Regions from separate parts of the Thalassotalea euphylliae genome, predicted to be linked through region 2. Evidence: predicted binding sites of a transcription regulator. Region 2 holds the regulator's gene; the other holds the start of a gene.
What was found. Region 2 encodes sigma-54, which starts transcription at its own class of promoters, with help from an activator protein. Its sites were predicted from a motif close to GTTGGCACGNNNNTNGNNT; they were not measured.
Positions count from the first base shown of each region.

Region 1: the regulator sigma-54 is predicted to act here: its motif matches at 2,855-2,873, upstream of flgF (flagellar basal-body rod protein FlgF).

Region 1 covers NZ_QUOT01000001.1:1,356,252-1,360,355, reverse strand. Annotated here, with positions in the region: gene flgB (flagellar basal body rod protein FlgB) at 1-157, shown strand, start outside; gene flgC (flagellar basal body rod protein FlgC) at 160-579, shown strand; gene DXX94_RS06030 (flagellar hook assembly protein FlgD) at 613-1,302, shown strand; gene flgE (flagellar hook protein FlgE) at 1,356-2,696, shown strand; gene flgF (flagellar basal-body rod protein FlgF) at 2,929-3,672, shown strand; gene flgG (flagellar basal-body rod protein FlgG) at 3,694-4,104, shown strand, end outside.
Region 2 covers NZ_QUOT01000001.1:1,759,591-1,763,694, forward strand. Annotated here, with positions in the region: gene rapZ (RNase adapter RapZ) at 1-33, opposite strand, end outside; gene ptsN (PTS IIA-like nitrogen regulatory protein PtsN) at 47-499, opposite strand; gene hpf (ribosome hibernation promoting factor) at 503-790, opposite strand; gene DXX94_RS07920 (RNA polymerase factor sigma-54) at 818-2,326, opposite strand; gene lptB (LPS export ABC transporter ATP-binding protein) at 2,388-3,122, opposite strand; gene lptA (lipopolysaccharide transport periplasmic protein LptA) at 3,126-3,635, opposite strand; gene lptC (LPS export ABC transporter periplasmic protein LptC) at 3,601-4,104, opposite strand, start outside.

The DNA of each region.
Region 1 (4,104 bases), 400 kb from region 2:
CGTTCCAGATCAACCAGATACAGGTGATGGTAATACTGTGAATGTACAAGTGGAACGAAACTTGTATCTAGAAAATACACTACAGTATCAAGCCAGTGTGCAATTTTTAGATTCTAAAGTTAAAGGGCTGAAAAAAGCGCTATCTGGAGGGCAGTAATTATGAGCTTATTTAATGTATTTGATATCAGTGGCTCAGGCATGGCAGCACAATCGGTCAGATTGAACACCACAGCTAGTAATATTGCCAACGCTGACAGCGTCAGTAGCAGTGTCGATCAAACCTATCGAGCGCGTCATCCGGTTTTTGCCGCTGAGATGCAAAAAGCTGCCGCAGGGCAAGATGGATCCGTTGGCGTTCAAGTACTTGGTATTGTAGAAAGCGATAAGCCGCTTAACGTTGAGTATTCACCCGACCACCCAATGGCGGATAAAGACGGCTATATCTATAAACCGAATGTGAATGTGATGGAAGAAATGACCAATATGATTTCTGCCTCACGTTCATATCAAACCAATATTCAATTAGCGGAATCAGCTAAGAATATGGTGAACAGAACCCTGAGATTAGGTCAGAGCTAATAGGCTCGACCAGCAGTTAGAGTGAGATAGAGTATGGATTCAGTTAGTGGCAGCAGCAGTTTAGACGGCCTTCGCTGGCAACGAGAGACTGGGGTACCAGAAGCCGATGATAGCAACGGCATGTTAACCCAGGAAGATTTCTTTGCCTTGATGACTCAAGAGCTTGCTCATCAGGACCCAACCAAGCCTGTAGAGAACAACGAGATGATTTCGCAAATGACGGCGTTTTCAACGACAGATGGTGTGGCAAGACTTAATGACTCATTTGCACAATTTGCAAATTCAATGTCGTCAAGCCAAGCATTACAAGCTTCTTCTTTAGTTGGTCGAAGCGTTTTGGTTGAAGACAATACTTTTGGTATGGCAACTGGTGAGCAGCCCAAAGGTAAGATTGTTACTGATAGCCCCGCGAGCAACGTCAATATTTATGTTGAAAACACGGCGGGCGAAATTATCCAAACAGTTCCGGTTGGCAATGTGCCAGCAGGTGAGTCGAACTTTACATGGGATGGTATGACCTCAAATGGCGAGTTAGCGCCTGAAGGGGCATATCGTTTTCGTGTTGCAGGCTTAGTTGACGGCCAAGCGTCAGAGCTGCAAGCCATGACTTATCGAAAAGTAGACAGCGTAACGCTAGCAGGTGCTGGCGGTAATATTGTGTTGAACCTAAACGGCGGTTCAACGATGAATTTATCTGATGTTGTTGAAGTAACTCAAGGCTAAGCGAAATTAGCTTAGTAAGTTAATTCAATAAAAGATTTCCAAGAGGTGAAACTATGACTTTCAATGTAGCACTAAGTGGCTTAAACGCTGCCCAAAAAGATTTAGATGTAACGTCAAATAACATCGCCAACGTTAATACCACAGGTTTTAAAGAGTCTCGCGCTGAATTTGTTGATGTTTTTGCAACTTCGCTACTGGCAGCAGGTAATACAAAAGCCGGTGATGGTGTACTTACTTCAGAAGTGGCGCAGCAATTTTCCCAAGGTAGTATACGTTTTACCAACAACGCGCTAGATTTGGCGATTACAGGTAACGGTTTTTTCGCAACAGTGCCAGAGTTAAGTAGTTTAGAACGCTCTTATACGCGTGCTGGTGAATTCAAGTTAAATTCAGATAACTTTATTGTTAATTCTCAGGGTGGTCACCTATTAGGCTTCCCTGTTAACAGTGATGGCTCTTCATCTTCTGTTGCGCTAAGTACCGCTTCACCGATACAAATTCCTACTGCTTCGGGTTCTCCTATGCAGAGCCGTGAAGTTGATATTCGCATGAACTTACCTGCTGGCGACCCTGTGATTGCTGCAGCGTTTGATATAACCGATCCACTAACCTACAACCATTCTACATCGGTAACCGTGTTTGACAGTTTAGGTGATAGCCATGTAATGACCTATTACTTTAAAAAGTCAGCGGCTAATGAGTGGGATGTCTATACGGCTGTCGATGGTCAACAACTAAATATTGCCGATACTGGCACTGGTTCAGGTGTAAACTCTGCTGGCGCTACACCAACAAATACAGGCATACCGGCGGGCGCTGCGCGAATGTATTTCTCTGCTGGCGGTGAATTTCAGGGGCAATATCCTGACACGTTAACAACTGCTCAGTTAGGGGCTGGTATTTTAACTAACGGTGCGGATCCTACGCAGACCATTACCATTGACTTTAATTTAGATCCGACAGGAGGTAACCCCAACGAGCCTACGCAATTTGCTGCGGGCTTTGAAGTTACCTCATTGGAACAAGATGGTTTAGCTGTTGGTCGGTTGACTGGTCTTGATATTGATGATGACGGTTTGATTCGCGCAACCTACTCGAATGGTACATCTGAGCCTCTAGCTCGTGTTGCACTAGTTAACTTTGCTAATAACCAAGGTTTAACGCAGGTTGGTGGTACCTCTTGGAAGGAAAGTTTAACTTCTGGTGAGGCACTCGCTGGTGAAGCAGGTTCAGGTACTTTTGGTACGATTAACTCATCGGCTCTTGAACAGTCAAACGTAAACTTAACCGCCGAGCTTATCGATTTGATTTCCGCGCAGCGTAACTTCCAAGCGAACTCTCGTTCACTAGAAGTTGATAACCAGCTAAACCAAACAATTTTGCAGATTCGATAGTCTACTAGCGAATTTACTAAACAATTATCTAGCTTTGTTTATCAAGCCCCAAGTTTTATTGGGGCTTTATTTTGATTTCTATATTCACGCCTACTTAATAATTTCGCTTTACACTTCAAATTCTCTTTTGATTCTCTTTTTATCGGTAAGTTGATATTTCTGGCACTCTATTTGCTTTTGTTAGATTAAGAATATTGAACTAACAGATATGCAACGTTGATCGGAGTCCACAATGGATAAAATGCTCTATGTCGCAATGAGCGGTGCGAAGCAAAATATGCACGCTTTAGCGGTAACAGCGAACAACCTCGCAAACGCCAAAACTACTGGTTTTAAAGCCGATTTAGCGCAAGCTAGAACCATGCAGGCTTTTGGTGAAGGGTTGCCAACTCGGGTGTTTTCCATGACTGAACGCGCCAGCCAAAATTTTGGCGGCGGTTCAATTCAAACCACCGAACGCGATCTTGACGTTGCCATTCAAGGTGATGGCTGGTTAGCGGTGCAAACGCCAGATGGCGGCGAAGCTTATACCCGAGCTGGTCATTTAAAGTTAACTGAAACGGGCGGCCTAGAAACCAGCAATGGCGATTTACTGATTGGTGACGCCGGACCAATTTTTTTACCGCTTCCCGTTAACAATATTCATATTTCGGGTGATGGAACGATTACCGTTCAGCCAGAAGGTGCGCCAGCTAATGCTCAAGAGGAAGTTGGCCGTATCAAAATGGTTAACCCAGATGTCCGAGACATTGAAAAGGGCAATGATGGCCTATTTCGTCGTAAAGACGGCAATATTGAGCCAGCTGATGTAACCGTGCAATTAGCGAGCGGTGCGCTTGAAGCCAGTAACGTTAACCCTGTTAATGAAATGACCGACATGATTGCGTTGCAGCGTCAATTTGAAATGCAACTGAAACTAATGAAAACAGCAGAAGAAATTGATTCAGCAAGTTCTTCGTTATTGCGTGCTTTCTAATTTATTTTTTCGAGGTGAAGTATGAACCCAGCATTGTGGATTAGTAAAACTGGCTTAGATGCGCAAACGAAAGATATTGCTGTTATCTCCAATAACTTAGCTAACGCGAGTACTGTTGGTTTTAAGAAAAGTCGCGCAGTATTTGAAGATTTGCTGTATCAAACAATTAATCAACCGGGTGGACGCAGTGCTCAAGACACTGAATTACCGTCGGGTTTAATGTTAGGTGCTGGTGCCAAAGTGGTAGCAACGCAAAAAATTCATACCCAAGGGGATATGATTACCACAGATAACTCGTTGGATTTAATGATTCAAGGTGATGGCTTCTTCGAAGTGTTATTACCGGATGGTACTTCGTCATATACCCGTAATGGTCAGTTTACGATGGACGAAGAAGGCAACATTGTTACCCCTGGTGCAGGCTATCCATTG
Region 2 (4,104 bases):
GCCTGAACGACCACTGACGATAATAAGTTTCATAGTGTGCTTACCGTTATTCCGCTTGGTTAATCAACTCGTAAAGTTCATGATTACTAGTACATTTACGAATTTTTTTATTGATTTGTTTGTTGCTAAGCAGCTTAGCAATACTTTGCAGCGTGGATAAGTGATCTTTACAACAGTCTTCAGGCACAAATAACGCCACGAAGATATCAACAGCGCGGTTATCAATCGCATCAAACGCCACTGGCTGTTCAGTGGTCATCAGTACTGCCACAACTTGATTCGTGCCAGTAAGGCGACCGTGTGGTATTGCAATACCATTGCCAATGCCTGTGCTGCCCATTTTTTCACGAGCCAGCAAACTTTGCAGCAATTCAAATGTTGAGTGTTCAGGGATGTGACTAGTTGCAATACTGCAAATTTGCTCGAGGATTTTCTTTTTGCTTGACAGTGGGACTGCACAGGATGTGCAGTCCTCGGTTAGTATATCTTGCAGCTTCATAGTTTAATGCTGAGTAATTTTTCCTTTGTATTTAAGGATTTGGCGGTCAAGTTTATCAATGAGCGAGTCAATTGATGCGTACATGTCTTGATTTTGTGCTGAGGCGTGAACCTCTGTGCCGTTGAGGTGAACTGTCGCCTCGGCTTTTTGGTTTAATTTTTCTACGGTAAGAACGACGTATACATTGTTGATGTGATCGAAATGTCGCTCCAGCTTTGCAAACTTAGTGTTAACGAAATCGCGTAATGAATCTGTCACTTCTACGTGGTGGCCTGATAAATTAATTTGCATAAGCTTTATTCCTCATTGCTTGAATACTTAAAGTAGACTTTTTCTTTGATTTGACGGTGGAATAGATAAGGACTCTCGGTACTTAGCTATTGTCCGTCGCGCAACATTAATCCCTTGCTCTGCTAATAGTTCCGCCATTTTGCTATCACTTAATGGTTTCGATGGAGTTTCTGCTGAGACAAGCTTTTTAATTAATGCTCTGATAGCAGTAGATGAACATTCCCCTCCATTTTCCGTACTAACATGACTAGAAAAGAAGTATTTTAATTCGAAAATACCTCTAGGCGTGTGCATGAATTTTTGCGTGGTTACACGCGATATGGTTGACTCATGCATATCAACCGCTTCTGCGATGTCGTTTAACACCATCGGGCGCATCGCTTCTGGCCCGTATTCGAAAAAGCCTTGCTGACGCTGAACAATACAGTTTGACACTTTTAGTAGCGTTTCGTTGCGGCTTTCTAAACTTTTAATAAACCATTTGGCTTCTTGCAGGTTTGAACGGATAAACTGATTATCGTCCGATGACTTCATACTTTTGGTCATCGCTGCGTATTGCTGGTTAATTGATAATCTTGGTGCTGTACTTGGATTAAGCTCAACCACCCAGCGACCATTTTTCTTTTCCACAGAAACATCTGGGATAACGTACTGATCATCACCTTGCACTACCGCATCACCAGGTCTTGGGTTTAACGACTGGATCAGGCGCAGTGCCTCGCGCAGCTGGTCTTCCTTGAGCTTGGTTTTTCGCATTATTTGACGATAGTCACGATTACCCAATAAATCAATGTGCTCGCTAATGATCAGCTTACTTTCTGCTAAATACGGTGTGTCGTTATCGAACTGATTCAATTGAATCAATAAACATTCAGGAATAGAGCGCGCTGCGACCCCAATAGGATCGAACATATTAATACGCTTTAATACCGCTTCAACTTCATCAAGTTCAACTTCTTCAAGACCTAGACTTTCCAAAATATCTTCGGCAGAAACGGTTAGGTAACCAGCATCGTCAACGGCATCGATAATTGCCATAGCAATGGCTTCATCGGTTTCACTAAAGGGTGTTAGCTCCATTTGCCAGTGCAAGTGGTCTTGAATAGAATCGGTGGTTTCACCTTGATAAACGTAGTCATCACTGCCTGCAGTGCCAATGCCTGAGCTACTTACACCTGCACTAAATGACTCATCCCAAGTGGTATCAATACTCAACTCTTCTGGAATGTCATTTTTTTCCATCGCCTCAGTAGTGCTGACCTCATCAGCGGTAGGCATAGCATCTTCAGAACCATCTGTTGTCACCTGCTCGGTCGTTGCCGTAGCAGAATAAGCATCGTCTATAGACTCGCTGTCATTACTTTCCGATGAGGCACTCGCCGACTCATCCACTTCAAGCAGTGGATTGCTCTCCAGCGCTTCTTGAATCTCTTGTTGAAGGTCTAATGTTGATAATTGTAGTAACTTGATAGCCTGCTGAAGTTGCGGCGTCATCGTAAGTTGCTGACCAATTTTTAACTGCAATGATGGACGCATTTAAGTCTAACGGTTTCCTTTTGTTGTATTCTTTTATTCAAGTAAAACGCTAATGATTTAACTATAGCGTGAATTGCTCACCTAGGTATACATCTCTTACTTGCTGATTCGCCAAAATTTGTTCTGAATCACCTTCAGCGATTAATTCTCCGTGACTAACGATATATGCATGCTCACACACATCAAGTGTTTCGCGGACATTGTGGTCAGTGATCAAAACGCCAATGCCACGCTGCTTTAAATGCAAAATAATCTTTTTAATATCACCAACTGAAATTGGGTCTACACCAGCAAAAGGTTCATCTAGCAAAATAAACAATGGGTCGGCCGCTAGCGCTCTGGCGATCTCGACACGACGACGTTCACCACCCGATAAACTCATGCCCGTATTATCTCTTATATGGCCGATATTGAATTCTTCAATAAGCAATTCAAGTTTTTCTTCACGCTCAACTTCCGTTAAGTCTTTGCGTGTTTGCAAGATCGCCATGATGTTTTGATAAACCGTCAGTTTGCGAAAAATAGACGCTTCTTGCGGCAAATAGCCAATACCGCGACGCGCGCGCTCATGCATAGGCAACAAAGTTAAATCATCTGCCCCTAAAGTGATTTCACCGCTATCGTTCGGCACTAAGCCAACAATCATATAAAACGACGTGGTTTTACCCGCACCATTAGGGCCAAGTAAACCCACAATTTGTCCAGTACTGACCGACAAGCTGACATTTTTAACAACCTGTCGACCTTTATAAGCTTTTGCTAAGCCAGACGCGGTAAGTGTTACTTCTTGTGTCATCGGCTATTTATCACTTTTTGCTTTAGGTTTTAAAATAGTGGTTACCGACTGGTTACTGCCACCTTCGGCTTCCAATTGCTCGGTTAGCGTGTTGTACACGATTTTTTCACCACTAACCTCACTACCTGCTTGCGTCAGCAATGCATTGCCCGAGATGGTGATAGTGAAAGTTAAAGGCTCATATTTAATTTCGTTGGCTTGCAAACGAATCTTACTGCCATCTTCAAGCAGTTGTTCAAATGTTGCAGGTTGCCCTTTAGCCACATAGGTTTGTACGTCTTGATCTTTTTGACTAAAAACTTGCACGAGGTCAGCTTTAATTTTCAATGAACCTTGTGAAATCACTACATCATCTAAGTAGCTGGCAATTTTGTTCTTTAAGTCACCTGCTTGACGCCCTGCCGAGATATGAATTTCTTGCTCAAGGTCAATTTTTGCAGCAAGTGCCGGAGTGCTGATCACACTCGCGAGCGCTAGGCTAGCTAGCAGCTTTTTTATAAATAGTTTGTACATGCTCGGTCAATGTCATTTGTTTAGTGTTTAAGTCTATAATCAGCCCAGAACCATACATAGTAAAGTCTTTTCCCTGAATCAATATGGTTTGATCAGAGCTAATAATATTGGTGTTCAAATCCAGTTCTAAGTATTTACAGTGAATTTCCTTAATCAAACTGTCTGGCTCTGTCGCCATTAATGTCACACGGTTTTTTAATACCACGCGATTATTGTTATAAAGCGTGCCTTCAAGTGCTTCGAGTTGCCATGGTGCCGAATCATTTTTTGGATACACAGTATATTTAGGCTGTTCAAAGTGAGTAAATGCTAACTCAGCATAGTGTTCCATGCGCTCGGCAATAACATGGTGCGATAATTGGCCGCTCTCGCTGTAGATATCACTATTAAGCGCTTCTGCAATAAAGTCAGGGACAAGCTCGGCTTCAACAATGTCAGCGTCTTGCTGCTGTGCTTGACGCCATTGCAC